Linked DNA regions of Flammeovirga yaeyamensis. The protein of the gene in region 1 interacts with the protein of each later gene in a pairwise test. Links are inferred from orthologs where the notes say so. Each region holds a gene or a part of one and is shown in the gene's direction. Other genes may lie near its edges.

Region 1 (15,849 bases):
AGATAAATCCAAGTCCACTTATTTGGGCGCCTTCACTTCCTGGAATAGAATCGCTATCCATCATTCCTCCCTCTTGTTTTTCTAAAAAAGTATCTCTCTGAAAACGGTATTGTACTCCAAAGTTAAGATCAGATTCAGGTAAACGCTTAAGAATATCCGCTCGAATCATCACCGTACTCATATTGTACTCTTCTTTATCAGATTCTTTGGCATCGGGACCTATTCCCCAAAAAGAGTTGGGAAAGATTTTATATTTAAATGCGGCATCAAAGTAATAGTTTCCTTCTTTAAAAAAGAGTTTAGGATTCACATCTATGATAAACTGATTTTCTGCAGTGTAAATCGCATCAATCATCATAGAACTTTGCCTTAAATTGAATTTATTGATCTTATCAAGATAAAAAAACTGAAGTCCTCCACCTATACCAAAACTTGTTTCTGGAGTATAGAAAATGATAGGTAAACCAATAATTTGAGTCGATTTACTGATCCTCATTGTATCTGTTTCTATCAAAGCATTTTCTTTAGTGTTCTGCCCTAATAAAGTAATAGAAAAGAACATTATACTGATGAATGTGATTAATTTAATTTTCATTAGTTCTTTCTATCGTGTAATAAAATAACAAATCCAACCCTAAATGAGACATGTAATTCTGTATATTCGGAATGCTCTACGGTATTTAAAATCTTGTCAGTATTTTCCCCTGAAAGCCTATAAATATTGTAATTTAAGCCTATATCGATACCAAAATGTTGTTTTACTAAATAAGTAAATCCTACTCCTAAACCACCTCCAAAAATATTTCCTTCAAAAGACTGATTAATTGGAGTTGGTTGTTGTAAATAGCTAGACTCAACAAAATTTCTACCGTAAGTTAATAAAGCCTCAGGGTATATTCCTCCATTAGACATTTTTGTCAAATACCTTCTAAAAACGACACTCATTTTAAAATATTCTTGATTCGTCGCAATTAGATTGTCAATACTTTTTTTATTCATTTCTAATCTACCGCCAAGACTAAAATTATCTCTTAAAAAGAAATGGGCATCGGTCTTTAAATCAAAGCCAGTCTGCACTCCTTGAACGGGTGATTTTAGATCTTGATCATAAAAATTTATGGCATCTGTGGAAGATGATAAAGACAACAAAACCCTCCCTTTCTTAAAAGATGTCCCTAACGAATCTTGAGCAAAGTTATCATGGGGAAATAAAAGAATAACTAAGCTGAAAAGGGAAATAAATTTAGAAGCTGAATATGCTTTACTCACTATTTAATTTGATTTTAGAATTTTTTTAAAAAAAATCTCCTACAAATATAAGAAAATGCCTCTTCTAATAGTTATAGTTGTATAGTTATAAATACGTTTCTATTGCAGAGCTTAAATAAAGCATGATAAATTTTAATAATAGTGTACTCAATCTCACAACATTCCTATTATTATTAACTCAGTTTACTGTTTTTAGTCAAGATATAGATCAACTAAAAAAACAAGCAAAGTTTAATAATGATGCCGAAAGTTATTATCAACTTGGGTTGATATATCAAAAAGGTGAGATTGAAAAAGTAAACATGAAGAAAGCATCCGCTAATTATGAGAAAGCGGCTATTCTTGGTCATGTAGATGCTTCCTTGGCCCTAGCTAAAATTAAAAAAGAAAAAGAAGATTATGGGACCACAGTTAAATTACTCAAAATCGCTTCAGATGGAAAATCAAAAGAAGCAAGTATTGAATTAGGTAACCTTTATGAAGAAGGAAAATATGTAACCAAAGATAAAAACTCAGCCATTTTTTATTATCTGAGAGCCTGGAAAGAAGGCGATGAATCTGTAAAAGCTAAACTTGAAGAATTAAAACTAGAAAACTACAACCAAAAAGACAGTGATGTAAACTACCAAGAATATATGAGCCAAAATGGTTCTTCAGCATCAGACTATTTTCTTGGTATGACTTACCTAAATGGTAAAGAAGTTCCTAAAGATTTAAATAAAAGTTTCTCGTATTTCAAAAAGGCTGCAGACAATGGTCATGCAAAAGCCGCTTACGAAGTCGGGTTATTTTATAAAGAAGGATTGGCAGGAACCAAAGATTCGAAATTAGCCTGTACCTATTTTCTTAAAGCAGCCAATGAAGGAATTCGTGAAGCTGATTTAATACTTAGAGAAATGGACCCTACCACTTTAATGGATTCCGAGAATATGGATTTCTTAAAGTATCAAGCAATATCTCTTAATAAGGCTGAGGCTCAATTTAAGTTATTTGATATTTATACTAAGGAGAAGAATTATAAAAAAGCATTGGAAATGTGTCAGCGTGCTGCCTTACAGGATTTCCAACCTGCTATGTTAGAACTTTCTGATATGTATGAAGAAGGAAAGCCTCCTGTTCGCAAAAGTCTAAATTCTGCTTTTAAGTGGAGAAGACAAGCTGCTTATGTTGGTTCAGATACAGCAGAATATTTATTGGGTAAGATGTATCATGAAGGTCTTGGTGTTCAGAAAAGTGAGGAAAGAGCCGTAAAGTGGTATATAAAAGCTGCCAATCACGGTATTGCATCAGCTGCTGTAGCACTTGAAAAAATCAATGTAGCTCAATATTTGGATGCATCTGATCTTGAATATGCAACATATCGTGCCAATCAAGGAGATTCAGAAGCTCAGCTTATGCTCGGAAAATATTATTACAATGATAATAAAGCAACGGCAATCGCTTGGTTAAACAAGGCAAGTGATCAGCAATTGGCCGAAGCTGAACTTTATCTTGGAGATATTTATAAGGATGGTAAATGTCAGACTATAGCAGATCCTCAAAAAGCGGAAGAACATTATAAGAAAGCTTTATCATTGGGTAGTTCTGAAGCCAATCTTCGTATGGCTTTATTGTATTCTGAGCATCAACAGTTAAATGAAAAAACGTTGACGGCTAGAGGAGCAAATAGTGAAAGACAAGCCATGCAATACGCCAATGCTTACATGGTCTCTTCCACTCTTCCTACAAAAAATAATACAACTCCAGATCCTTCTGCTTATTTATTGATGGGTGACATCCATAATAACAATAACAAAAAAGTACAAGCGATTAAGCAATATGATTTATACATTAAATCTTTTGATGAGATAGACGGTAATCACCAAGAACTGATCACTGTTTTTAATAAACAGGCCAATGCTTATGCAAACATTGGCGAACTTAATAGTGCCTTATTACAAATTGATATTGCACTTGCAAAAGCTGACGATTTCAGTCAAACTAAAGGGTTCAAAGAAAATTATTCTCAAATAAAAGCAGAGTTGTTCTACACACAAGCCAAGCTATTATTTGATAAAGGAGATAAATACAAAGCTTGTAATGTTTTTCAGAAAGCAAAAGCCTTAGGTGTTGATATTGAGAAAAAATATGAAGATCTTTGTTTAAACTAAAGATCGGAATTATACTACAGTCAGTTTTACTTCAGGCTTGATTTATAAATAGATAAAATAATTTTTTAATGATATATCGTTAAGTGAAAAAATTAAATGTATTAATACTCATTGTATGACTACAAATTTTTTCATCCCAATCACAATTATTCTATTGAGATTGGGATTTTTTATTTCCCAAGAAATGTACCCATAAAGAGATATGCATCCGTAGCTTTTTCTCTGATGATGAAAATAAAAGGTCTATTAAAATAATATTCTTGTTTTTCTGGCTGTATTGCTGAACGACTTACTGCAACAGAGGTAACAGCTGCGGCTTCAGTCCCCCACTCATTAAACTCTAATACTGTTTTATGCATCACTTTTGAAACAAATAAATAATCTGTTTCATTTTTAATTAATGCTGAAAAATCAGACTGTCCGGGTAAAAAGACTCTTTCAATTCCACATTTTTTTAAAGCAGGAATTAAATCATTGGAAAATGACATTTTGACTTTAGGCATTTTAAAATAAACCTCTTCTTCGGTCATCAGTTTCTGATATTCTTTTACTTTTTTCTTTGATATATCCGAAGACATGAATGAATCAATACTTTCCTTTGTTGGCATGATAAGCAATAATTCCGTCTTATTATCATCAAATTCCAAAGAGGCCACTTTTAAACTATCTGTACTGTAGCACTTAATTTTTCTGTTTAAATCAAATAAATAATCCAACTCTTTGATTTCCCCACTAGGTAAATTGAAATCTCCTTTCTTAGTATCTTTTTCTTGAAACTGTTTCTTCCATGGGGTTTTCATCAAAATTGTATTGATAAGAAGCATTCTATCATCTTTTTCAATACTAGAAACTATTTCTTTGATTTTCCCTTCCGTCTTTTCGTTTACATAATTGTTGATATTGTTTTTTACTAGATTCGCATTAGAAAAGGACATCGACTTTATATATAAATCAAAATAAGTCTGTAATTCTTTCTTAGTGTTTGATTTAACAGTATAACTTTTATCTAACCATAAAGCGTTATGAACTGAATAGAAAGTAGAATTAAAGGTGATTTTATTCCTCAACATACTATTAAACTTCACATATTCTTCTGCTTTCTTTACTCCAAGTTGTTGGTTTATTTCAGTTTGTGCCCCTTCATCGACACATAGATCCAACATACCTAATGCCGAATTAATACTAAAATTAGAGATCAAAGTGTTCTTTTGGGGACTATAAACTTCTCTAAATAAGTCAAATTCATTTTGAGAGAAACCGTTAAAAAATGTACTAAGGCTAATAATTAATGTGAGTTGAAAGTATTTTAGCATATCAGTTTTAAAAAATACCAATTGTTACGAATAAAACAACTAGTGTTATTTTTGTCAATTTAATATAATAATATGGAGTAGTACAAAAATCTCTCTACTTTTGTCAAATAGAAAAATTATCACATACAATAATTTCCAAAGATGGAATTAAAAAATTCAACATATACCATTCAGGGCGTACCTGTAACAGATATTGCAGAACAGTTTCAAACACCTGTTTATGTTTATGATGCAGATAAAATCATCAACCAGATTCAAACACTTAGAGGTGCTTTTTCTGGTGTAAATTTACGCATTAAATACGCTATGAAATCTTTATCTAATTTAAGTATTCTTAAATTGGTAAAGGAATATGGTGTGGATTTGGATTGTGTATCGATTCAAGAAGTTTTGCTAGGTATTGAAGCTGGCTTCCCTAAAGAGAGAATATTATTTACTCCTAACTCTGTTTCATTCGAAGAGATTCAAGAAGCAGTTGAGTTGGGTGTAGTAATCAATATAGATAATATCGCAGTTTTAGAACACTTTGGTGATGTTTACCAAGATACAGTTCCTTGTGCGATTCGTATCAACCCGCATATTACTGCCGGCGGAAATGCGAAAATCCAAGTAGGTCATATCGGATCTAAATTTGGTATTTCCATCTTCCAAATGTCGCATGTAAAGAAAGTGGTCGAAAGCCATAACATCAACGTTGTAGGTCTTCATATGCACTCAGGATCTGATATTTTGGATTCAGAAGTATTCTTGATGGCTGCCAACGTAATGTTCGATTGTGCAAAAGACTTCCCTAACCTACAGTTTATCGATATGGGTTCTGGATTTAAAGTAGCCTACAAAGAGGGTGATATTGTAACTAATATCCCTGAATTGGGTAAAAAGATGTCAGCTGCTTTCCAAGAATTCTGTAAAAACTACGGCCGTGAACTTGAATTATGGTTTGAGCCTGGTAAATATTTAGTTTCTGAGTCAGGTCATTTATTGACTAAAGTGAATGTATTAAAACACTCTCCTGCTGCAGTATTTGCAGGGGTTGATTCAGGATTGAACCACTTGATCCGTCCAATGATGTACGATGCTTACCATCACATTTTAAATGTATCAAACCCGTCTGCTCCAAAAAGAGTTTATGATGTTGTTGGATACATTTGTGAAACAGATACTTTTGGATACGATCGTAAAATCAGTGAAATTAAAGTAGGCGATATCTTATCTATCGAAAACGCTGGGGCTTATTCTTATAGCATGGCTTCGAACTACAACTCACGTTTTAGACCTGCTGAGGTATTAGTTTATAATGGCCAACCTCATTTAATTAGAGAAAGAGAAACACTTCAAGACCTTATTAGAGGTCAAAAAGATATCTTTTCTGACATCGAAATTAATGTAAAATCTTCTGAGGAAGAGAAAGCAGCAAAATAGATATTAGAAAACATCCCATATAGAAAAAGGCTTACTTCGGTATGCCTTTTTTGTTTTATGATGATTTCAATTAAAAAAATTACTAGATTCAATCCCCTATTATTAATTTTGATGTATGAACAAAGACTTTAAATTAAAACTCAAAGAACATTGCAAAGAAATTGTTGTTCAAAAAATAAAATCTGCTGAAGAAGCGATGAACTCTGCTCAAAATTCTGCCAATGCAGAAACGAGAAGTACAGCAGGAGATAAACATGATACAGCCCGTGCGATGGCGCACTTAGAAAAAGAAAAGATGGGTGAGCAACTTTCACAAAATCTTCAACTTTTAAGGGTGATGGAAGAGTTAAAAGAAACTGATGCAAAAACAGTTGGCCCCGGAAGTTTAGTGGTCACCAATGTTGGAATGTATTATTTATCTATCAGTTTGGGTCAAGTGAAATTCGAGAATCAAATGGTCTTTGTTATTTCTACTCAATCCCCTATTGGACGATTGTTTGTTGGAAAATCAAAAGAGGAAGAAGTAATGTTTAATGGTCGAAAATTTATCATTAAAGAGGTCATATAATTAACGTTTATTTTTTTCTTTTTTGAAAATCGAAGATTCAATCCCCTATTACATTTATCAAACCGTAATTATTTATATCTTTGCTTGATTTTTTTGTGAGGAAACTCCGGAATTATCATCAAGTAGAATTTTATTTTTTAGAATACAACATACAGTATGTCTGAATTCAACCATATTGATTTTGAGCCGAAATGGCAAAAGTACTGGCAAGACAACAATATCTATAAAGTAGATATTGACTCTGATAAGCCAAAATATTACGCATTGGACATGTTCCCGTACCCTTCAGGAGCAGGTCTTCACGTAGGTCACCCTCTAGGATATATCGCATCGGATATCGTTTCACGTTTTAAAAGGCTGAAAGGATTTAATGTGCTACACCCAATGGGATTTGACTCTTTTGGTCTTCCTGCAGAGCAATATGCGATCGAAACTGGTCAGCACCCTGCAATTACAACAGAGTCAAACATCAGTACTTTCAAAAGCCAATTCAACAAAATTGGTAACAGTTACGATTGGGATCGTGAGGTTCAGACATCATCTCCTGACTACTACAGATGGACACAATGGATTTTCCAACAATTGTTCAACTCTTGGTACGACAAGGATGCTAACAAAGCAAAAGACATTTCTGAATTAGTAGCTCACTTCGAAGCAAACGGTACTGAAGGTATCAATGCTGAATGTGATGATAACGCTACACAATTCACAGCTGACGAATGGAAATCATTCAATGCTAAATCTCAAGCTGAAGTTTTACTTCAGTACCGTTTAACTTTCTTATCTGAAGCGATGGTAAACTGGTGTCCTGCATTGGGTACAGTATTAGCCAACGATGAAGTGAAAGATGGTGTTTCTGAAAGAGGTGGACACCCAGTTGAGCGTAAGAAAATGAAACAATGGATGATGCGTATTACAGCTTACGCTGATCGTCTATTAAATAACTTAGATGGATTGAACTGGTCGGATGCATTGAAAGAAATGCAACGTAACTGGATTGGTAAATCTATCGGATGTGAAATCGACTTTAAAGTTGTTGATAAAGACATCACATTAACTGCATTTACAACAAGAGTAGATACTACTTTCGGTGTAACTTATGTAGTTCTTGCTCCAGAACATGAGTTAATTCCTGAATTAACTACTGCTGAGCAAAAAGAAGCAGTAGATGCCTATGTTGAAACTGCTAAAAACAGATCAGAGAGAGAGCGTCAATCGGATGTAAAAACGGTTTCTGGTGTGTTTACTGGTTCTTATGTAATCAACCCATTAACTGGAGAAAAAACTCCTCTATGGATTGCTGATTATGTATTGGCGGGATACGGAACAGGTGTTGTAATGGCCGTTCCTTCATCAGATGATCGTGACTTCCGTTTTGCCAATCACTTCGATTTACCAATCGTGAGAGTGATTGAAGGAACTGAAGACATGGAAGATCCAACTGAAGTCAAAAAAGGTAAAATGATCAACTCTGGTTTCTTGAATGGCTTAGAGTCAGACGAGGCGATCAAAGTTGCTATCGATAAATTAGTAGAAGCAGGTCAAGGAAAAGCGAAAGTAAACTTCCGTATCCGTGATGCTGTATTCTCACGTCAACGTTATTGGGGTGAGCCAGTTCCAGTATATTTTGATGAAAACGGTATTCCTCAATTGGTTCCAGACGAGCAACTTCCTTTGGATTTACCAGAAGTAGAGAAATACTTACCTACACCTGAAGGTGATCCTCCATTAGGAAATGCTAAAGACTGGAAATTTGATGGTAAATTCGGTTACGAATTAACGACAATGCCAGGTTGGGCAGGTTCTTCTTGGTACTTCTTACGTTACATGGATCCTCAAAACAAAGAGGCATTTGTATCTAAAGAAGCTGCTGAGTATTGGAATCAAGTGGACTTATACGTTGGTGGTACTGAGCACGCAACTGGTCACTTATTGTACTCTAGATTCTGGAACATGTTCTTGTTTGACATGGGCTTCATCAACCATGAAGAGCCATTCCAAAGAATCGTAAACCAAGGTATGATCCAAGGTCGTTCGAACTTTGTTTACAGAGTAAAAGGTACTAACCAATTCGTATCTCACGGATTGAAAAAAAACTATGATGTTCAACCGTTATATGTTGATGTAAACATCGTAGAAAATGATGTTTTAGACACTGAGAAATTCAAGCAATGGCGTCAAGATTATGCTAACGCTGAATTTATCTTGGAAGACGGTAAATACATCTGTGGTCACGTTGTAGAAAAGATGTCAAAATCGAAATACAATGTGGTGAATCCAGACGTAGTAATTGAGAAATATGGTGCTGACACACTTCGTTTATACGAAATGTTCTTAGGACCACTTGAGCAATCGAAGCCATGGTCGATGCAAGGTATCGACGGTGTTTGGAAATTCCTTCGTAAGCTATGGAGATTATTCTACAGTGACGCTGGTGAATTATTAGTGGTTGATGGAAAAGCAACTCCTGAAGAATTGAAAATCTTACACAAGACGATCAAGAAAGCAGGTGAAGATATGGAAAGCTTGAGCTTGAACACTACAGTTCCTGCTTACATGGTATGTGTTAATGAGTTAGCTGCTGCAAAATGTCATAAGAAAGAGGTATTGGAGCAATTACTAGTGATCCTATCTCCTTTCGCTCCACACATTGCTGAAGAATTATGGCAAACGGCTTTGGGTAAAACTACCTCGATTGTAACTGAAGAATTCCCATCGTTTGATGCATCGTTGCTTGTTGAAGCTTCACATACTTACCCTGTATCTATCAACGGTAAGATGAGAGTGAAATTGGATTTACCAATTGATATTTCTCAAGAAGAAGCCAAAGAAGCCGTATTTGCTAATGAAATAGTTCAAAAATGGATAGAGGATAAACCTATCAAAAAATTCATCTTTGTTCCAAAGAGAATTGTAAACGTGGTGGTTTAATCATTTCCTAAATAATATTGAAAACGGATGCGTGAAAATGTATCCGTTTTTTTATGTTCAGATAATTATAAAAATTGGCATAATAATTCTACTACTCGCTCTAGACCATAATTCTTTATTTAAAAAACAAGCAAACATGAAAAACTGCTATTTTTTTATTTTGATGATTTTCTTTATTAGTTGTGCTAAAAAGGAAAATTCTCTAGTGTATCAAAACCCCAACTCAAGTGATATAAAACTGGTAATGAACAGTGCATTATCACATTCTGAAATTGAAATCCCATCACATATAGAAGGAAATCAAATCCACTATACAATTGATAAAAATGCTTTCATCACTTTAAAAGATGGTGATTTAGAAATAGAATTCTTCGCTACCCCCTCTGGTTCAAGTGAGATTATTAGAGAAGAAAATAATCAATTTGTATTTAAAGGTGATCTAGGGAATTACAATCAAAGTGTATTTAATATACAAGCTAAGTTTGATCACTTTTTAGAAAACAATGTCCTCAGAAATACACAAAAGGAGGAATTGGAAGAAAAGATATCTCAATTAAAAAGTGATTTGATCAAAGAGATTCCAACGGATATAACCCAACAACAACAATTAGAAATTAAAGAAATGATTGCACTTGATGCTGCATTTTTACACATCAAGCATGCTATACAAACAGGGTATGGTCGACAAAAAGACTATAGTATACCTGAGCAATATGATATTCAAAATTTTAATATCGATATTCTAGAAAAATTATATGACGAGAACTTCAATTACTTATCATATTACATTCCGAATTATCTAAACTTGATGTTCCTTAACGATGAGATCTATCAGTTAGCTGGTGAATTCTATTTTGACTTAAGAACAGACGAATTTCAGAATTTAGATATAGAACCTCGTTTAAAAGAGATGTTTATCGCTTCTACAATAGCAGAGTCAATTAACACTCAAGGATTAAAAGACAACAACGAAGCGTCCTTATATCAGTTCTTACACGATTATCCAGATTACTCTCATAAAGAAGAATTAATCGCAACTTTGAAAAACAATTCCACTATGAAAGATGGGAATGTTGCCCCTATCATTCATGCATTTGATGCGAATGGAGAAATATTTCATTTAAAAAATCATGAAGGCAAAGTAGTATATATTAATGTATGGGCGACTTGGAATGAGAACTTCAATCAACAAATAAAAGATATTAAAGCTTTAAAGTCGAAATACGAAGGGCAAGACATTGAGATCATCTCCCTATCTGTAGACCGTGATCAACAACATTGGAAAGACTATATTGACTATTCAGGTGAGATTAAAAACAATATTTGGACTTCTAAAGTAGATCAGTTTTACAGTAATTATAAAGTCTACACTGTCCCTCGTTTTATTCTAATTGATAAAAACGGGAAATTAATAAATAGCTTTGCTCCCGCTCCTGATTCCAAAGAATTAGACGATTTGATTGCAGAAGCACTTTAATAAAAACATTATATACTTCAACAAAAGATGCACAAACGTGCATCTTTTGTTTTTTAATAGACTATTAATAAGTAATAACATTCATAAACACTCAAAAACACGAATAAATTGTAGATTACAGTATTATTTGAACCTATTATCAATGAAAATGAAAAAGTTATTACTTGTATTGTCGAGTTTACTATTCGTTTTTGGATGCTCTCCATCCAAAAAAATTGATGCACAATACGTAGAAGACCTTAACATCGCTTTAACTAAAGCTGGAGAAAACAGAGCTGAACTACAATTAGCAATTGATGAAATGTCGCAGGATAAGGTAAATGCAATGGCTTTTTTGATTGCCTATATGCCTGAGAGAGATTTAAAAACATTATCTGCCGAATATCTAATTAAGAATGTTAATCTGGCGTATAAGGCTAAAAACGAATTCCCTTGGGGAAATGAAATTCCAGATTCTGTATTTTACAATGATGTTCTTCCGTATGCTTTAATGAACGAAAGAAGAGATGATTGGAGAGAAGATTTCTACAATCGTTTCGCTCCTATCGTAAAAGATTGCAAAACTATGGAAGAGGCGATTACCATTATTAATGATACAATTATTGATGTGGTGAAAGTAAAATATTCTACAGAAAGAGAAAAGCCGGACCAATCTCCTTATGAGTCAATTGACCAAGGTTTAGCTTCTTGTTCTGGTTTATCTGTATTATTAGCAGATGCTTTTAGAAGTGTCGGTATTCCAACACGTTTAGCAGGTACACCAAACTGGACAACAAAAGAAGGCAACCATAACTGGAACGAAGTATGGCTAAAAGGACAATGGTATTTTACTGAATACTATCCATCTGGATTAGATAAATCATGGTTCTTGGCAGACGCAGGTGTGGCAGATACTAAAGACCCAAAACATTGGATTTATGCTTCCTCATGGAAACCCGCTCAATACGATTTCCCTTTGGTTTGGGATTACGATATTAAATACGTTCATGCACATAATGTAACGGATAGATATATTGATCTTTGGCACAAAGAACAAGCTCAAAATGTGGGTAAGGAAGGTAAAGTAGCCGTAAGAATCAAAATGTTCAAAAATAAGGCTTGTACTTTAATTAGTGATAATCGTGTGGAAACTGAAGTGACAATTTCTGCCGATAGGAAAATCATTGAAAGTGGTAAAACAGCAGGTCCTTTAAAAGACATGAATGATATTTTACAATTCTATTTGGATAAAAATAAAACCTATCAGATGACGTATTTTGATAGCAAGGGAAATCCTGTGACTAAATCGTTAGCTGTTGAGGCTGATAACATGGAACTTACACTTTATAAGGAAATATAGAACGAGGAGTTCTCAATTTACACCTAAACTAAAAAGTACTTGAGCAATCGAGTACTTTTTTTTATTCTCATTTCTTTGATTTAATTTCGAGGTCATGAAAAATGACAAAGCTGTAGAACAAACTTTTGGACACAGACTAAGGGTAAGAGTCTGTGGAGTGCTAGTTGAAGGAGAAAAAATTTTGATGGCTGTTCACAGAGGTATTGGTCCGAATGGTATCTTCTGGGCTCCTCCTGGTGGTGGTTTAGAATATGGAGAAACAGTCGATGATGCTTTGAAAAGGGAATTTTTAGAAGAGACCGGATTAGAAATTGAATTAAAAAAGCATTTATTTACTCATGAGTTCCATGATCTCCCATTACATGGTATTGAATTATTTTTTTTAGTTGAAAAAACGGGTGGAGTTCTAAAAATTGGTCATGATCCTGAAATGGAAGAGCAAATACTTGAAAATATGGTTTTTATCGACTTCAAAGAACTTGCTCAAAAACCAAAAGAAGAGAAGCATCATTTATTTAGACATTGTAATTCGTTAAAAGAACTCATCAATATGCAAGGTTTTTACAGCAATTTAAGAGAAAATTTGTAAACTTGTAAGATAGAATAAATAGGTAACAATTCCTGTTGAATTTCTAAAGATATAATGGCAAAAGTAAGCATATTACACGGACAGCTACTGGACATTACAATCAGTAGATTGAGTCAGCAACTTATAGAGAACCATGGTGATTTCTCAAACACTGTGATTATTGGGTTGCAACAAGGAGGAATTATTCTTTCAGAGAGAATAAGACAAAGAATTAAGGAGATGGAGAATATCGATGTCCCTTGTGGTCAATTGGATATTACTTTCCATAGAGACGATTTCCGTAGAAGAGAAAATATCCTTACCCCAAGTAAGACTGAAATTCCTTTTCTTATTGAAAATATGAAAGTGATTTTAGTAGATGATGTCATCTTCACTGGTCGTTCTATCCGTTCCGCATTAGATGCTATGATGGCTTTCGGAAGACCTCAAAAAGTTGAGTTACTTTGTTTAATCGACAGAAAGTATAGTCGCGATTTACCAATCGAACCAACTTATGTTGGCAAGGTAGTCAATTCTATACAATCACAATATATCACTGCAGAGTGGAAGGAAGAGGGTCATGATGATGATAATTTATGGCTTATCAACCAATAGATATTAACGGCTTTCAATAGATGGCCGTTTTTTTTAGATTCAGAAAAAGAGATAGAAATATATATATATAATGTTAAGTACGAAACACCTACTTGGAATTAAAGACCTTACAAGAGAAGACTTAGAATTGATATTTTCTACTGCTGATCAGTTCAAAGAAGTCATTAATAGACCGATCAAAAAGGTTCCTTCTCTTAGAGACATCACTATCGCCAACATCTTCTTCGAGAACTCTACTCGAACTAAACTATCTTTTGAATTAGCTGAAAAACGTCTTTCGGCTGATGTAATCAATTTTTCATCAAGTGGTAGTTCTGTAAAAAAGGGAGAAACTCTTTTGGATACTGTCAATAATATCCTTTCTATGAAAGTCGATATCATTGTCATGCGACATTCAAGCCCAGGCGCCCCTCACTTTCTTGCCAATCATATAGATGCAACCATCTTAAATGCAGGTGACGGTACACACGAACACCCTACTCAAGCCATCTTAGATACATATTCTATTCGTGAACGTTTGGGTACTGTTGAAGGAAAGAAAGTAGTTATTGTAGGAGACATTCTTCATTCAAGAGTGGCCTTATCCAACATCTTTGCCCTTCAAAAATTAGGTGCTGAAGTAATGGTTTGTGGACCACATACGTTAATTCCTAAATACATCGATCAGTTAGGTGTTCGAGTAGAACATGATTTAAGGAAAGCTTTAGAGTGGTGTGATGTTGCCAATATGCTTCGTATTCAGATGGAACGTCAGCTAGTAAAAAACTTTCCTTCTGTACGAGAATACTCACAACATTTTGGGCTAAATAAAGAGTTATTACAATCACTTGACAAGGAAATTGTTGTGATGCACCCAGGACCAATTAATCGCGGTGTAGAGATCACTTCTGATGTTGCAGACTGTGAAAATGCCATTATTCTCGATCAAGTTGAAAATGGCGTCGCCACTAGAATGGCCGCTTTATATTTGCTTGCAGGAAAGCAAAATTAAGATAAGAAAATCAAAAGGAACATTTTACAATGTTCCTTTTGCATTTCACACACAATTTACTGCTTTTCATAAATATTACTTTTGATTCCCTATTTTTATACCTAATTTAAAGTATTGATTATCATCTCATTGTCGTAAGTATTACTATTGTAAAATTAATTAAATCATTTATCAGCCTTTACCCCTACATCTTTACCATTGCTGATAAGAAACTATTTTTTGTAATGCCCAACCCTAATTACAATTCATCCATACATTGCGGTATTCTTGATGCTGATATAGGCAATCAGGAAAAGCTTTCACATTTTATTGATAAAGTGCCATTTTTATCATTAAAGGAAACCTATACTTCTCCTTTAGAGGCCGATAGTTCTCAATCATTTCATCTATTAGATGTGGTGTTTATTAATTCTGACTTGCCTTATATAAGTGGGTTAGACTGGATTGTATCAAAAAGTATTCCGCCTAAATTTGTTCTTTTATCTAAAGAATTAAGTGATGCTGCTTATGCATTTGATAATGATGCTTTGGATTTTATTTATGATTTAAATTTCACAAGATTTTATAAAGCTGCCAATAAAATTAAGCGATCCAAAGATGCTCGATACTCAGTGGCATCATCAAAATCTTTGTTTGTGAAATCGGAAAATAGAATAAATAAAATACCATTTGATGATATCATCTTTATAGAAGCTCAGAATAATTATATTCATATTAATACGAAGAAAAAAAAATATACTACCCTGATGAAGTTAAAAGAAGCTGAGGCCATTTTACCTCAACATCAGTTTATCAGAATTCAAAAATCTTTTATTGTCAATAAAAGTTTTGTTCAAGCAATTGAAGGAAATGCTGTTGTAGTTAACGAAAACCTATTTAACATCAGTCGACCTTTAAAGAAAAAAGTAATTGCATCGATAACTCAAGGCTACTTAGTTTAAAAACGAACTTGAGGTTGTAACAGTCTCAATTTGTATCCTAAACCTATTTTTACCCGATTAACTATTAATAATTTATGAAAACTATTGTAAAAGTATTAGGGGGAATACTACTCCTATGCTTTTGTTCATGTGACCTAATGTTAAGTGAGCCCTCCCCTGATTTCTATCAAGGTCAACCTCCTGGACAAGTAGGAAACAGTTCAAATGTATCGAATTCATCCACGAGTAATAAGCCTAATCGAAAGTCCTATAATATTGAATTACA
Region 2 (15,480 bases), 360 kb from region 1 along the record:
GGAGGAGAATTAATTCTAGATTCTACCACATATCGATTTAATTTAGAAGATAAATTCATAGTGAATGGAATGAAGTGGGATGTGAATAAGGAAAACTATATTTTATCAGATGGTGGACTTCCTTATGTAAGCAATGTTCGCTTAAAACAGGATCAACAAGAAATAAATTTATATACTTCTCAGTACGATGAAAAAGATACCGTATACAAATTCGAGATAAAAGATTATTCTTTAGATAAACTGACTTACAATAGCCAGAATGATACATCCCTCATCAATGGTGATATTAATATGGATGTAGAAATAGGAGACATATCTTCTGGAGGTAAACTTAATTCAAATCTAATTATCGATGGTTTCGGTTTCTTCAATAACATCATTGCTACTATTAAAAATACTGCTAAGAATACAACAGACATCAATATTTATGAAAACCATACAGTAATTAATGGTCCTATAGGTAATATGAGATCAGACGCCACATTTAATATGGCAGATACGATTGCTCCCTTGGATTTAACAATGACTATTGATTCCCTTTTAATAAAACCTTTCGAAAAACTTTCGTTTGGTTATTTATCAGATTTATCTGGTGGATTTAAAGGAGACATGAAGGTAAAAGGTGGTGGTTCTGCTCCATTATATGTCAGAGGTAGCATCAATATGTATCATCCAACTTTTACTGTTGATATGCTAAACCTAACTTTATATGGTTTAGATGGTGATGCAACATTTGATGATAAAGGTATTCACTTCAACAAATTTGGATTTAGAGACATACATGATCACTTAGCTTTACTTGGAGGTAGTATAGTTACAACAGATTATCAGAGCATGGATTTTGATTTAAAATTCTCTGCTGATGATATCGTCTTAATTAATTCAACAGTGAAAGATAATCCCGAATACTTCGGTCAATTGATCATTGGTAATTTAACTTCAATCAAAGGTCCAATAGATCATTTGATTATCGATTCTGATATTCGTATTTCAAGAGGTACCAACCTAACTTATGTCTACATAGATGGAGGTTTAGGTGATGTAGAAACAGGAGATGATATTATTGAATTTATAGCTGAAGAAGATACAACTAATATCAAAAAGAAGTCTGACAATTATGAATTGAATGCTAAAATTAATATTGATAATCAATCTTCTTTTAGAATAGTAATCGACCCAAGAGCTGGGGATGCATTAACCTTAGTAGGAGGCGGAACTTTGAATTTAAGAATGGATGCTGGAGGGGATTTAGTGATGTCAGGCCAATATCAAGTAACAGAAGGAGATTACAGCATGACTTTTTATCAGTTGATGAATAAAAAGTTATTATTAGAAAAAGGAAGTTCTGTACTTTGGACAGGTGATCCCTACAATCCACAAGCAAATATGACTGCTATCTATGAGATTAGTACTTCACCATATCCATTAGTTGCCAACCTGATCAGTCAGAGTGAAACCAATAAGTACAAATCCAAAAGGCCTTTCAAGGTATATATGAATATGAGAGGTGATGTGATCACTCCTGAATTATCATTTAAATTAGAATATCCAGAGGGTAGTCAAGGTGGTGATAAAATTGAGACTGCAGTCGAAAATTTAAATCAGGATGAATCTCAATTAAATAAACAGGTATTTGCACTATTGATTTTAGGTACATTTTTAAATGATGCTGGTGGAGATGGAGCTTCAACTACTGATATGGTAGCAGGATCTGTAAGTTCGATCATCAGTCAGCAATTGAATAATGTAACTAATAATTTAACCAACGGCTTTGTTGATGTGAATTTTGATGTTGATTCTTATTCTCAGAATAATGACAAAGGTGGTTCATCAAATAGAACTGACGTTGGAGTAACTTTAAAGAAAAACCTTTTCAATGATCGTTTAAGTGTATCTGTTGGAGGTAAAGTAGCGGTAAATGGTAATGAAGCATCAAATTCATCGAATACCTTTAACACCGATTTCCTCTTAGAATACAATCTCCTTACAGATGGGACGCTTAAAAATAGGTTATTTAGATCTATTGACGCTCAATATTTCACACCGGATGTATTTAAGACAGGAGTTTCAATAGTATTCACGAAGGATTATAATCAGGGGAAAGAATTATTCATCAGAAATCTTGATAAAAGAAAAGATGTTAGAAAAAGGTTGGGTATGATCAAGAGGTCAAATACTGGAGGAGGTATGATGGCTTCACCAAAAGATTCAACCTCATCAGGTGGCGGAATGAAACCAGCGAAACCTGATTCTACTTCTTCTGGAGGTATGAAGCCTGCTGTTGAAATAGACAGCACTTCAATAAATACACTTCCGGATTCAACCATAAATGAAATTCCTGTAGAAAGTGATTCATCTAGTAATTCAGAGAAATCATCTTCATATATGGATACTTTTATTCCATTTTTTCATAGAGAAGAATCATTAAATAGCTTATTAGCAGACAATGACAACTAATAGATATTTTATAATAATATGCTTCACTTTTTTACTTTTTGGATGTAGTATCACAAAATACATCGAAGAGGATAAAAGTTTTTATACAGGCGCTCAGATAAAATACGATACCCCTGATAGTATTAAGATTGATGAAGATCTCAAGTATATACTATCAGAAAATTTATCTATTGCACCTAATAAGAAAAATGCTGCATGGTATCATTTTAAAGCTGAAAATGCGAAAAGACCAAAAGGCTTAAAGAAAGGATTGAACAAAGCGTTTGGGGAAAAGCCTGTGTATTACGACGAAAACCTCACGAAAAAAACAGTGGAGCTAATCCAAGCATCACTAAACAACAATGGGTACTTTGGATCAAGGGTTAAATACAAAAACATTCAAGATTCAGCGTCAAAATCTACATCAGTTGATTACTATGTTGTGGTAAGAGATAAACCTTATGTCTTAGATAGTGTGAATTGGAATTTAGAGGATAAAAACCCTTTTAATAGAAAGATTAAAAATTTAAGTAGCAAATCAATTCTAAAAAAAGGAAATCGCTATTCCCTTCAAGCGTTTAGGGATGAAAGAACAAGAATAAATACGGCACTGAAAGATAGTGGTTATTACTACTTCAGTTCCAACTATTTGATGTTTGATCTAGATTCTGCAAATGAAGACAGAACCATTAATGTCTATGCCTATTTCAAGGAAATGCCTGATAAGGTAAAACGCCAATATGAAATTGATACCGTTATTCTACAACCTGATTTTGACTTAGATGGTTTGAATGTTTCTAAGAGAAATCATCAAAAAGTAGATGTGGATAGTGGGATAGTTTATTATGGTGATCCTGTAAACTTAAAGCCAAAAATTCTGAATGAAACACTTCAATTAAGAGCAGGAGAAACCTATTCTAGACATGATCATCAGGCATCATTAAAGCAATTCTCTGGTTTAGGGGTTTTCAAATATGTCAATATGGAATTTGAGCCAAAGGAAACTCTAGATCCTTATAAAGGGAAAATGAAAGTGAATGCAAAGATGTCTCAGGTAACCTTGCATTCTGTTTCTACAGAATTATCGATGTCTACTTGGTCAACAGGTTACACCGGACCAGAGTTAGACTTTACATGGAAAAATAGAAATACTTTTGGAGGTGCTGAAAGATTCTCTGTGACACTCTTTACTGGTATACAAAAACAGTTCGGAGGGAATACAAATGGTGTAGATGTGATCTTTTGGTATGGTTTCGATACAAAATTATCTATTCCAAGAGTAATAGCACCTTTCGATGTTCGACCTGGTGGTGATTTTTATATTCCATATACCAATTTTGGGTTAGGATTTAAAAGATATCACTTTTTCCCGTCTTATTCACTAAACTATTTCAATACAAGTTATGGTTTTGATTGGAGAACAAACGAAAAAATTAGACATACATTAAACCCTGTTGCTATCAGTTATCAAGCTACATCTTCAACCGATGGGACTGATATTGCTGATGCCTTTCCTTCCCTTGCAGAGACATTTAGAAATCAGTTTATATTAGGTTCAAATTATACGTTTGAATATGCACCATCATGGGATAAAAAGGTAAGAAACAGTAGTTTTTACTATAAAGGGAACATAGATATTTCAGGTAATATGTGGTATGGTATTATGCAAGCCACAGGTATTGAAAAAAATCAGGAAACTGGGCAATATCAAATCTTGGGTAATCCTTTCTCTCAATATGTAAAACTGACAAATGATTTAAGATTTTATTTTAAAACTACGGAAAAAGGATCCATCGCTACTAGACTTGTTGCAGGTTATTCAGTGCCGTGGGGTAACTCCACATTCCTTCCTTTTGTAAAGCAATATTTTGTTGGAGGACCTAACTCCCTTAGAGCATTTAGATCAAGAACTCTAGGACCAGGTAGCTATAAACCTTCTGATGATAAAGATGCAAATTCTTTTAGCCAACATGCTGGTGATATTAAATTAGAAGGTAGTGTAGAGTATCGTTATGATTTACACCAATATTTAAAGTTAGCAGCTTTTGTTGATTATGGTAACGTTTGGTTAGCATCCGAAGATCCTGAACGTGAAGGAGGGGAATTTGAAGTAGGAAAAGTCTTAGATGAATTAGCTGTTGGTGGAGGAGTAGGCTTAAGAGTCGATGTTCAATTCTTTGTTTTACGACTAGATTTTGCCATGCCTTTTAGAGTTCCTTATACTCCAGATGATGGAGATCAATGGGTCATAAAAAAGCCGTCTTGGAATCAACTTGTATTTAACTTAGCCATTGGATACCCATTCTAAATCAATTTTAAAGGTTATATTTTACTATTAAGCGTATACTTTTTTAGCAAATAATATTTTAAACCTAATTTTATTTAAATTAGGTTGAAGAATTATCTGTTTATAATATTATTTCAAAATAGGATCATTAAATTGTAGTGAAGAATAAATAATTGTCTTATCAAATTGATATTACTGCTTATAATTAATTTTTTCTATTTTTATAAACAGAAGACAAAAATTGTTTTGACTCTTTTATTTTTTTAGATGCTTTTTTCCACCAAAGTAAAAAATATACAACGACTTCAGCAAATCATTAAAATCTTGTTGAAATACGGATTTGAAGATGTAGTTTCAACTACTTCTTTAAAACGTTTTGTACCTATTGATGATTGGAAAAGAGATAATAAACCTGTACTTAAGTTTAGTCGTGCTGAAAGGTTTAGACTTGTAGTAGAAGAATTAGGTCCAACCTTTATTAAGTTTGCTCAAACTCTAAGTAATCGTCCTGATATTTTACCTCAAGATTTAATTGAGGAATTCCAAAAATTACAGGACAATGTCCCTCCATTTTCAGAAGAAGAAGCGATAGCCATTGTCGAAAAAGAAACAGGAATGAATCTTAACGATTTTGTATCCTTTTTTGATAATAAACCACTTGGTGCTGCCAGTATCGGTCAAGTTCACCGTGCTCGCTTAAAAGATGGGAAAGATGTTGTATTAAAAATTCAACGTCCGGGTGCTTACGAGCAAATCCTTACTGACTTGAGGCTATTAAAAGAATTCGTAAAACATACGCATGCTTTTTTCCTTAGACACGGACTTTTAAATCCAGATGAAGTAGTTGAAACTTTTGAGGAGAGTATAGTTAGTGAATTGGATTATACAATAGAAGCTAAAAATCTAGTTCAGTTTAGGAGAGCAAATAAAGATAAAGATCATGTTCATATTCCCTATGCTCATTTAGAGTATACCACGAAAAAATTATTAGTGATGGAATATGTAAGTGGTTGCAAAATCACTGATGTTAGAACTATTAAATCCTGGGGGCTTTCATTAAAAGATGTTGCTACTTCGGGAATGAATATATATTTAGATCAAATTTTTGAGCAGGGATTTTTCCATGCAGATCCGCATCCAGGTAATGTCCTGGTACGACCTGATGGAAAAATTATTCTTATTGATTTCGGTATGATTGGCCGATTATCTAAATATCAACGATTTGGTCTTGCTAATTTCTTGGCTTCAATGTCTCGAAATGATGCTAGAGGAATGGCACTTCACTTGAGGCGCATTGCAAAAGAAACTGATCATGAAGACAGTAAAGCACTAGAACAAGATTTAAACAACATGGTTGATCGTTACTATACTCATGGTAACGAAGACGCTACAATGGCTGAGGTAACCACTGCTTTACAAGAAATTATTTACAAGCATAGCCTTGCTGTACCCGGTTCAATATTTCTCATTTTACGTGCCTTAGCTATTTTAGAAGGTATTATAAATGTTATTTCACCAGATTTAGAGGTTTTACCTGAAATTGAACCGTACGCAAAAAAATTGGCTCAAGAACAATTCTCATTTAAGAATTTAAGCTCAGACTTTTATTATACTTTTTACCAATTATCTTCTTTATTCTACAATCTTCCTATGGAAGTGAGGTATATTTTAAAGAAAACGAGAACAGGTAAATTGTCTATAAACATTGATCACAAAGGATTGGAACCACTCATTCAACAAAGAAAAGAAGCTGCTTCTAACTTAAATATTGTGATCTTAATATCTGCTTTATTGGTTACCTCAGCATTAATCATGAATGCTCCAATTCCATATTCAAGTAGAAATTTTCTTGGAATGCCTTTTCTTAGTACAATTGGCTTTCTAAGTGCATTTTTCATGATTATTTATTTAGTTATTAAACCAAAAAATAAAATATAAATGGCATCTATTTTTACAAAAATCATAGCAGGAGACATCCCTTCACATAAAGTTTATGAAGATGAAAACTATTATGCTTTTTTAGATATATTTCCGGTACAAAAGGGGCATACACTCATCGTTCCTAAAAAAGAAGTGGACGATATGTTTGATTTAGATGATGAAACATTAGCAGGCTTATATGTAGCAGCTAAGAAAGTTTCAAAAGCAATAAAAGCAGTATTCCCATGTAATAGAGTAGGACATGCTGTTATTGGATTAGAAGTACCTCATGCACATATGCACTTAATTCCTATTAATGGAATGTCTGATATGAATTTTGAGCATAAATTAAAATTAGACAATGAGGAGTTAGCAGAGATTGCATCAAAAATTAGAGAACAATTATAATTAAGGAAATCTCATAGATTATGACTTTCAAAGAGGCGGAGCAAAGAGTTGAAGAATTATCTAATCAAATACATGATTTAGATAAAAAATATAGAGAAGGTGCACCTGATATATCAGATCAGGAATTTGATATAATGATGAATGAATTGATTCAATTAGAATCAGATTATCCAGAATTATTAAAAGTTACCTCACCTTCTCAAAGAGTGGGTGGTGAAGTATCCCAAAACTTTGAAAATGTAGCACACGCAATTCCAATGTTATCTTTATCAAATACTTATGATAAAGAAGATCTAACTGATTTTGATGATAGAATAAAAAAAGATATTAATCTTGATCAAGTGGAATATGTCTGTGAACTTAAATATGATGGTGTTGCACTAAGTCTAACATATGAAAATGGTATTTTAGTTAGAGCAGTTACCAGAGGTGATGGTATTAAAGGTGATGACATTACTAAAAATGCTAGAACAATTAAGAGTATTCCTCTACAGTTGACAGGTGAATTTCCTGATATTCTTGAAGTGAGAGGAGAGGTGTTTATGAGTAAAAATTCCTTTGAAGAGAATAATTTAAAAATCTCTGTAGAGAATGAGATTCGTAGACAAAAAGGAAATAAAGAACAGCCATTACTTGCTAATCCAAGAAATGCCGCTGCAGGTGCACTTAAGCAGTTAGATCCCAAGAAAGTCGCTGAGAAAAAATTAGATATGTATGCTTATCAAATTGCTTCTGATTATGAGAAAATTACATCTCACTACGATGGACTTTTAAGGCTAAAAGCTTGGGGGTTTAATATTCCAGATACTTTTGAAATCAACAGTGATATCGATAAAGTTTGGGATTATATCACTTCTTGGGATCAAAAAAGAAAAGATTTGCCTCTTGAAACAGATGGAGTAGTTATTAAGGTAAATCAAATGGATTTACATAAAAAATTAGGTAACACTGCCAAAAGTCCAAGATGGGCAATAGCTTATAAATATAAAGCTGAGGCGGCAAAAACACCTTTATTATCCATTACCTATCAAGTAGGTAGAACTGGGGCAATTACACCAGTTGCAAATTTAGAACCTGTTCAATTGGCAGGAACGACGGTTAGAAGAGCATCACTACATAATGCAAACGAAATCGAAAGACTAGATTTGCATTACAACGATGTTGTTTACGTTGAAAAAGGAGGTGAGATTATACCTAAAATTACTGGTGTAGATAAAACATCTAGGAGGGAAGGAGCTACAAAAGTCAATTATATTGAAAATTGTCCTGCATGTAATTCTACTTTAGAAAGAAAAGAAGGAGAAGCTCAACATTATTGTAAAAATTATGAGTGTCCACCACAAATAAAAGGGAGAATCCAACATTTTGTAAGTAGAAAAGCAATGAATATTGACTCTTTAGGTGGTGAGACAATTGAACAGCTTATTAGTATTGGATTAATAAAAGATGCCGGTGATTTATATAGCTTAACAGAAGAAAAACTATCACAATTAGATCGTTTTAAAGAAAAGTCTATAAATAAACTGTTGTCAGGTATTGAAGAATCTAAAAACATACCATATGAACAAGTCATATTTGCACTAGGAATTCGTAGTGTAGGTAGTACAATATCAGAAAAATTAGCAGAAGTATTTACAGATATAGATAAGTTAGCTGAAGCTACTGAAGAAGAAATTGCTGAACTTTATGATGTTGGATCTACAGTTGCAGTTGAGGTTAAAAAGTTTTTTAATTCTGATGTGCAACTAGAGTTTTTGGATAAACTTAAATCAGCTGGTCTAAAATTTAAATTAGAAAAACAAGAAGTAAAAGATACATTAGAAAGTAAGTCTTTTGTCTGCACAGGAAAGTTTAGCATCTATTCTAGAAATGAAATGCATGCTTTAATTAAACAAAATGGAGGAAGTGTAAAAACTTCAATTTCCAAAAATGTTGATTATCTTGTTGCAGGAGAGAAGGCTGGTTCTAAATTGAAAAAAGCTACCGAATTAGGTATTACTGTTTTAACGGAAGAAGAATTTTCTGAAATGATAAACAACTAAGAATGATTGAACTTTTTAAAAATAAATTAATTGGTAATCAATTAATAAACAAACGATTAGATAAAGATAGAAAGCATCATAATAAATTTCCCCTGAATGATGCCAAATCTATTGGGCTTATATTTTATATAAAAGACAGTGAACAATTAAGGTCTACTTTGAATGAAAGTAAAATAGTAGATAAAATTTTCCCAAAAGGGGTAAAAAATATTGAGTTTATTTTTATTACAGAAGAGAAAAAAATAGAATTTGATGTTCCTTTCGGTTATAAAATAATTCCACTTTCAAAAGTAAATTGGAATAAGAAAAATCCTGAATCGAATATTGAGAATTTTATTAAAAAAGAATTCGATTATTTGTTTTCTTTTACTTATGGTGTTTCTAAAATTCTTGATCAATTAGTTTCACAATCTTATGCCATTTGTAGAGTGGCTTTGGGTGAGCATCAAGATGTGGATTCACACGAAATGAAATTAACTTATGATCAAGTTTCATTTACAGAAAGGATAAGAGAAGCAGTAGATATTTTACATCGAATGCATAAATAAAAAAAGGGGATGTTGTTAGAAACATCCCCTTTTTTTGTCGTGTGATCCAAACAGGAATTAACCGTTGTTTTTGATCTCTTGGATTTCAAGACGGATATCTTGAGCAAGTTTTTTGATGTCTTGCATGTTTTTTCTTACGCGAGTTCCAGCCGCTGCAACTTTGTTGTTGTAGAATTTTTGAGCGTCCTCTTCAGTTTGTTGGATAAGCTCTTTTAGTTCTGTGAATTTGTCCATTTTACTAAAAAATTTCTATCGATGAATTAAAATATATATACCCCAATTTATACAATTTCTTTTAAATAGCACAATTTTAGGGCACAAAAAAAAGGATAAAACCTCGTTTTTTATACGAAAATCCTATCCTTTTAATATCAAATTGAATCTTAATTAACTAAGAGAAAATTTGTGGTTCTGCTTTCGCATACTCACCAGATTCAAGTTTATGTTTAACTGCTTTAAAAGCTGTAATTGTCTCTTCAACATCAGCAAGAGAGTGAGATGCTGTAGGAATTAAGCGTAACATGATTACGTCTTTTGGAACTACAGGGTAAACTACAACTGAACAGAAAATATTATAGTTTTCTCTCAAGTCCATAATCATGTTTACCGCCTCGTTTTGACCACCTTGTAAGAATACTGGAGTAACAGGAGTATCTGTTTCACCGATATTAAAACCGTTCTTAGTCAAACCGTCTTGTAACGCAGTAGAAATTTCCCAAAGTTTGTCTTTCAACTCTGGCATTGTACGTAACATCTCTAAACGCTTCAAGTTACCTTTTACCAATGGCATAGGTAAAGTTTTGGCGAAAATTTGAGAACGAGTGTTGTATCTTAAATACTCAATCACTTGCTCGTCAGAAGAAATGAATGCACCTACTGAAGCCATTGACTTAGCGAAAGTAGAGAAGTAAATATCAATTTTATCTTGACATCCTTGCTCTTCACCAGCACCAGCACCAGTTTTTCCTAAAGTACCAAATCCGTGAGCGTCGTCTACCAACATACGGAATTGATATTTATCTTTTAAATCTGCGATTTCTTTCAATTTACCTTGATCACCAAGCATACCGAATACACCTTCAGTAATCAAAAGAATTGCACCACCAGTTTGTTCAACTAGTTTAGTTGCTCTTTGTAGTTGTTTTTCACAGTTCTCGATATCATTGTGAGGGAATACAAATCTTTTACCAACATGCATTCTCAAACCATCAATAATACAAGCGTGACATTCTGAATCGTATACTACAACGTCTTTTCTGTCAATTAATGCATCGATAACTGACATGATACCTTGGTAACCGAAGTTTAAAACCATTGTATCCTCTTTACCAACGAAAGAACTTAATTCTGATTCAAATTCTTCGATAAGGTTAGAGTTACCAGACATCATACGTGCACCCATTGGGTATGCCAAACCATATTCAGCAGCCGCGTCAGCATCAACTTTTCTAATTTCAGGGTGGTTTGCTAAACCAAGATAGTTGTTCAAACTCCACGTCAATACTTCTTTTCCTCTGAAGGTCATGCGAGGAGCAATTTCTCCTTCAAGTTTAGGGAAAGCATAATAACCATGAGCCATTTTGGAATGTGACCCTAGCGGTCCTCTATCCTGAAGAAGTTTTTCAAATAAATCCACGATATAGTCTTATTTTAATGTTTGAAACATTATTATAATTACAATCTTAATGTTAGAAAAATTTATAATATCGATCAATGGATAGATAATTAAGCGTGTTTTTCTAAACGCAAATACAAAAATCGTTTATTTAACCTTTATACGGGTAATAATCTGCTTTCATTTAAGAATTCTTAACAAAAATTAGAGGCATTTATTTTAATGTAAGGCCTAAACCCACATTTATTTGATGTGACCACCCATAAGTGTAATCACCATTAAGATAAACTAAACCAATTTTAAACATCAAACCTGCACTAAATTTCCAAGATTGTAACCTATATATATCAAGTACTCCGTCTGTAGGTATGTTTAATGATTCTTCGGTTAATTGTAATAAGGTATAATTGCCGTTTAATAAAGTTTCATTTTTAGTGTAAACATAACCTGCGCTTGTATATATAGTGAGTAGGGGGAATGTTTTAGAAAGCATACATTCAAAATTACCGCCTTTGGTTTCAAACTGAAGGAATCCAGGATCAACAACCGGAGCAACTTGTGAATTTTGAAGAGGATATTGTCCTTCTAACTGTGTATAGCCAGCAAATAAACTTAGATCAAATGGCGACTTTTCTTTAAAAAACCATTGGGCAATATTGTGTTTAATACCTGTTCCCCACATTTTAACGACAATCCCATTGTATTCCACTTTTGGAAAAAGCCTACCAATTAATTCAGTATTCTTTCCTACACCAAGTCCAAACTTTATAGAAGGTAGTAATGCATAGTTTATATTAATACCCCGTGTTGCCGGAATCACGGCCTCTGAACCATCATCATTCATAATTCCAATTACAGATTCTTGAGTATTACTACCAAAAAAGGTAGGTAAACTATTATCTCCTGAAATAACTCTTACTCCTTGAATATCATCTACTCGATAATATAAAGCATTATCAGGTAAAATAACTCCTGCATTAGATATTGATATATCAAAGCCAATCGGTCTGTGAGGGCGTGCAGTATACATCCAACCCAAACTTGTAGACCATGCATAACTTTGGGAGAGGGGAGTGGCATATCTTCTAAATACTTCTAGACTCCTTTGCTGAGCCATAGGACCTTTAGTCGCAAATAGAGATAATACATCCTGAGAAAAAATAGGATGTGAACAAGAGATGACGACTATTAAGAGTAGTAATTTTTTCAAAATGATTATTGTATAACCGAAAATACAAAAAAGGTTAGAAAATGATAATAAAAAGGTTGATTTTATTGATATATAGTTGCAACTTGCAACTATGAATTTATATCAATTAGAACAAATAGAGTTAGAATTTGAAATTCTTATACAAAAGGATAGACGTAATTGGTTAAGAGTAGCTAAGTTATTGGATAAGATTGAAGTTAACCAGCTTTATAAATTGCGTTCTAGATCTTTTACTGAATATGTTAAAGAATTAGCACGAAAAAATGGAATTAATATATCCACTTTGTGGCGTGCTCGTTCTGGTGCGAAATTATATGCAGAGCTTTTGGGGGTTCATGATGTGGATAAAATGGATGAAGCAAAAGTAAAAACAACTCCTGAACAATTAGAAACATTTAGTAAAGTAAGAACTATCGCTCCACAACGTATAGTTGATGAAGTAAAAGACAAGATGATTTCAGGTGAAAATATGCGTCATGAATTAAGAGAATTGTGGAACATATATAGACCATTGAAAGGGGGGAAGACTGAAAGAGGTAGGAAACGTTCCGAAGAAACTCCAATTGCAGCTGATAAATCAAAGTCTCAATTCGTTGTTCCTTATGATTTAAAGGATAGTAGTAAAAATGAACACGTTAAGGCTAATTCTTTAGATAAATATTGGGAAGATCTGAAGAAAATGGAAAAATATCAAGTGTCTTCAGAAAATGTTGCTAGAGCCAATATTATTAATGCTTTACGTTCAGAACAATGGTTAGCGCGAACATTTAAAGAAGATTTCACTTTTAAGCATGAACATCTTATTAGTTTCCGTTTAGGTGCATATACTGAAATTGATATTCTTTCTGTATGCAAGCCCAATAAAATGACTAAGGAAAGACCTCAATTTATTGGAGTTGAAGTAGTTACTAACTTAGAAGATTTTGCTAAATCTAAATCAAAAATTATAACAAAGGCACAGTATTGCGATTATTTTTACTTTGCTGTACCTTTAAATCAGCAGTATATTGACCATATGAAGGAATTTTGTGAAGGAAAACCTTACGGTATAATATGTGTTTCTGATGAATTAAATGATGAAAATAAACACGATTGGAAAATTTTAAAGAGTACTGAAAACCTTCAAATCAGCCCTCAAAATGAATATATTATTATGCAGAAATGTATTGAAAGAATATTGGGCTGGTAGTAAATAAAGTTAGTTTAAAATGAAATTGCCTATGACATAACACATATAATATACATTATGTTAAATAGATCTTTTATATTCAATATTTATAATTAAATTTACCCTACTTATTTCATGCTATATCTTTACAATGAAAAACTTAAGCAAATCTTCTTTACACACAATATTATACGACCCTGAACATCATCTTTTAATGAACTCATGGGATATTGTGAACGAACAAAATTTTTCCATAGAAGAGTATAAGAACGAAGTTAGACTCTGGGTGGATGTTTGTTTAAAGTATAAACCAAAATATTGTATCACAGATACACGTAATTTCCATTATGTAGTTTCTAAAGAAATTCAAAAATGGTCATCCGATTTGGCTCTTAAAGAAATCAATTATGTGATTAATAAATTTGCGATTATTCTTTCAGAAAAATTCCTTTCACAGATTTCATTAGAAAATACAATTGAACGAAGCATCTATAATGTTTCGATAGATCATAAATATTTTTCAGATATTGAGGTAGCTAAAAAATGGCTCCTTCCCTCCTATTAAATCATAAAACATTGTTATTCAATTAATTAAAATTAAATAAATTTATTTTTTTCTTGCATATGTAACAATGTTACATTAGATTTGAAGTGTTGATTAATTATTCATAACAAATTCTTCAAACTATGAAAAAGTCTATTTTAAAAATTTTCGCTACTACCCTATTAATGTTGACTGTTTTATCTTTTGATATCCAAGCAAAGGATGACAACAGAATTGTTAAAACACATAATATTGATGTCGCTCAAATAGTTATGACTATTCAGTATGGCGATGGCTTTTTCACCCTAACAAGAAGATTGTTTAAAGTTTTAGAGAAAGATCCAAGAAATGTAACTTGGGATGATGTGCTTCTTTTAAAAACTATTTATGAAGAACAGAAAGGAAGTGATAAACTAGAAGTCGGAGAAAAATTCATCATTATAAAAAATGAGTTTATATAAAAAGGACGGGTGATACAAAAAAGTATCACCCGTTCTTCTTTTATATGAGTTATTGAAATTATTTTAATTCCAATGCTACTACATTTTCAACATGATAAGTTTGTGGGAACATATCTACTGGAGTTACCTCTACAACCTTATATTTAGAATCGAGTAAGGCCAAGTCTCTTGCTTGTGTAGCAGGATTACAGCTTACATATACAATTCTTGTTGGCTCTACTTCCAAAATCTGATTAATTACATCTTCATGCATTCCTGCTCTTGGAGGGTCAGTAATAATCACATCTGGATTACCATGCTTTTTAATGAAAGATTTTGTTAGAATATCTTTCATATCACCAGCAAAGAATTTACAATTTTCTATACCATTTAATTCTGCATTCTTATTAGCATCCTTAATTGCATCTTCTACATACTCAATACCAATTACTTCTTTTGCCTTTTTAGAAACAAATTGTGCAATTGTACCTGTACCAGTATATAAATCATATACTCTTTCCTCACCTGTAAGCTTAGCAAAATCACAAGCTACTTTGTATAAAGTATATGCTTGTTCAGAGTTTGTTTGGTAGAAAGATTTTGGACCTACTCTAAATCTTAAACCTTCCATTTCTTCCTCTATATAAGGTTTCCCATTGAAAACTTTAAAATCTAAATCTTGGTAACTATCGTTTCTCTTTTGATTAATGACATATAATAAAGAAGTAATCTCAGGGAATGATTCTTTAAGATGATTCATCACCAATTGAATTTGTTCTTCATTATTATCATAAAACTGCACCATAACCATTAGGTCTTTTGTTGATGCCGTTCTAATGATTAAGTTTCTCAATAAACCAGT

Evidence for each region.
Region 2: the proteins of leuS (region 1) and ligA interact in binary tests that used the Escherichia coli proteins (3 or more experiments, as listed by UniProt). The link is inferred for Flammeovirga yaeyamensis from one-to-one orthologs.

Annotation. Positions count from the first base shown.
Region 1 is NZ_CP076132.1:3,057,346-3,073,194, forward strand. The notes cover bases 6,489-9,853. They hold leuS (leucine--tRNA ligase), read left to right. Parts: upstream 6,489-6,878; coding sequence 6,879-9,653; downstream 9,654-9,853. Other genes in these bases: KMW28_RS12080 (3-oxoacyl-ACP synthase), read left to right, coding at 6,489-6,722; KMW28_RS12090 (TlpA family protein disulfide reductase), read left to right, coding at 9,790-9,853. Also shown: KMW28_RS12055 (BamA/TamA family outer membrane protein), read right to left, coding at 1-595; KMW28_RS12060 (outer membrane beta-barrel protein), read right to left, coding at 595-1,269; KMW28_RS12065 (SEL1-like repeat protein), read left to right, coding at 1,392-3,419; KMW28_RS12070 (serpin family protein), read right to left, coding at 3,590-4,732; lysA (diaminopimelate decarboxylase), read left to right, coding at 4,874-6,154; more of KMW28_RS12080, read left to right, coding at 6,270-6,488; more of KMW28_RS12090, read left to right, coding at 9,854-11,130; KMW28_RS12095 (transglutaminase-like domain-containing protein), read left to right, coding at 11,279-12,469; KMW28_RS12100 (NUDIX domain-containing protein), read left to right, coding at 12,564-13,058; bifunctional pyr operon transcriptional regulator/uracil phosphoribosyltransferase PyrR, read left to right, coding at 13,113-13,652; KMW28_RS12110 (aspartate carbamoyltransferase catalytic subunit), read left to right, coding at 13,723-14,643; KMW28_RS12115 (LytR/AlgR family response regulator transcription factor), read left to right, coding at 14,868-15,584; KMW28_RS12120 (hypothetical protein), read left to right, coding at 15,659-15,849.
Region 2 is NZ_CP076132.1:2,692,790-2,708,269, forward strand. What follows is about bases 6,587-9,582. They hold ligA (NAD-dependent DNA ligase LigA), read left to right. Parts: upstream 6,587-7,071; coding sequence 7,072-9,093; downstream 9,094-9,582. Other genes in these bases: KMW28_RS10555 (ABC1 kinase family protein), read left to right, coding at 6,587-6,661; KMW28_RS10560 (HIT family protein), read left to right, coding at 6,662-7,051; KMW28_RS10570 (DUF6913 domain-containing protein), read left to right, coding at 9,096-9,582. Also shown: KMW28_RS10545 (translocation/assembly module TamB domain-containing protein), read left to right, coding at 1-2,457; translocation and assembly module lipoprotein TamL, read left to right, coding at 2,447-4,744; more of KMW28_RS10555, read left to right, coding at 4,991-6,586; more of KMW28_RS10570, read left to right, coding at 9,583-9,641; KMW28_RS10575 (histone H1), read right to left, coding at 9,699-9,875; KMW28_RS10580 (aminotransferase class I/II-fold pyridoxal phosphate-dependent enzyme), read right to left, coding at 10,033-11,277; KMW28_RS10585 (DUF6588 family protein), read right to left, coding at 11,471-12,466; KMW28_RS10590 (hypothetical protein), read left to right, coding at 12,558-13,655; KMW28_RS10595 (hypothetical protein), read left to right, coding at 13,786-14,199; KMW28_RS10600 (hypothetical protein), read left to right, coding at 14,322-14,639; 23S rRNA (uracil(1939)-C(5))-methyltransferase RlmD, read right to left, coding at 14,698-15,480. UniProt on the Escherichia coli protein: DNA ligase that catalyzes the formation of phosphodiester linkages between 5'-phosphoryl and 3'-hydroxyl groups in double-stranded DNA using NAD as a coenzyme and as the energy source for the reaction.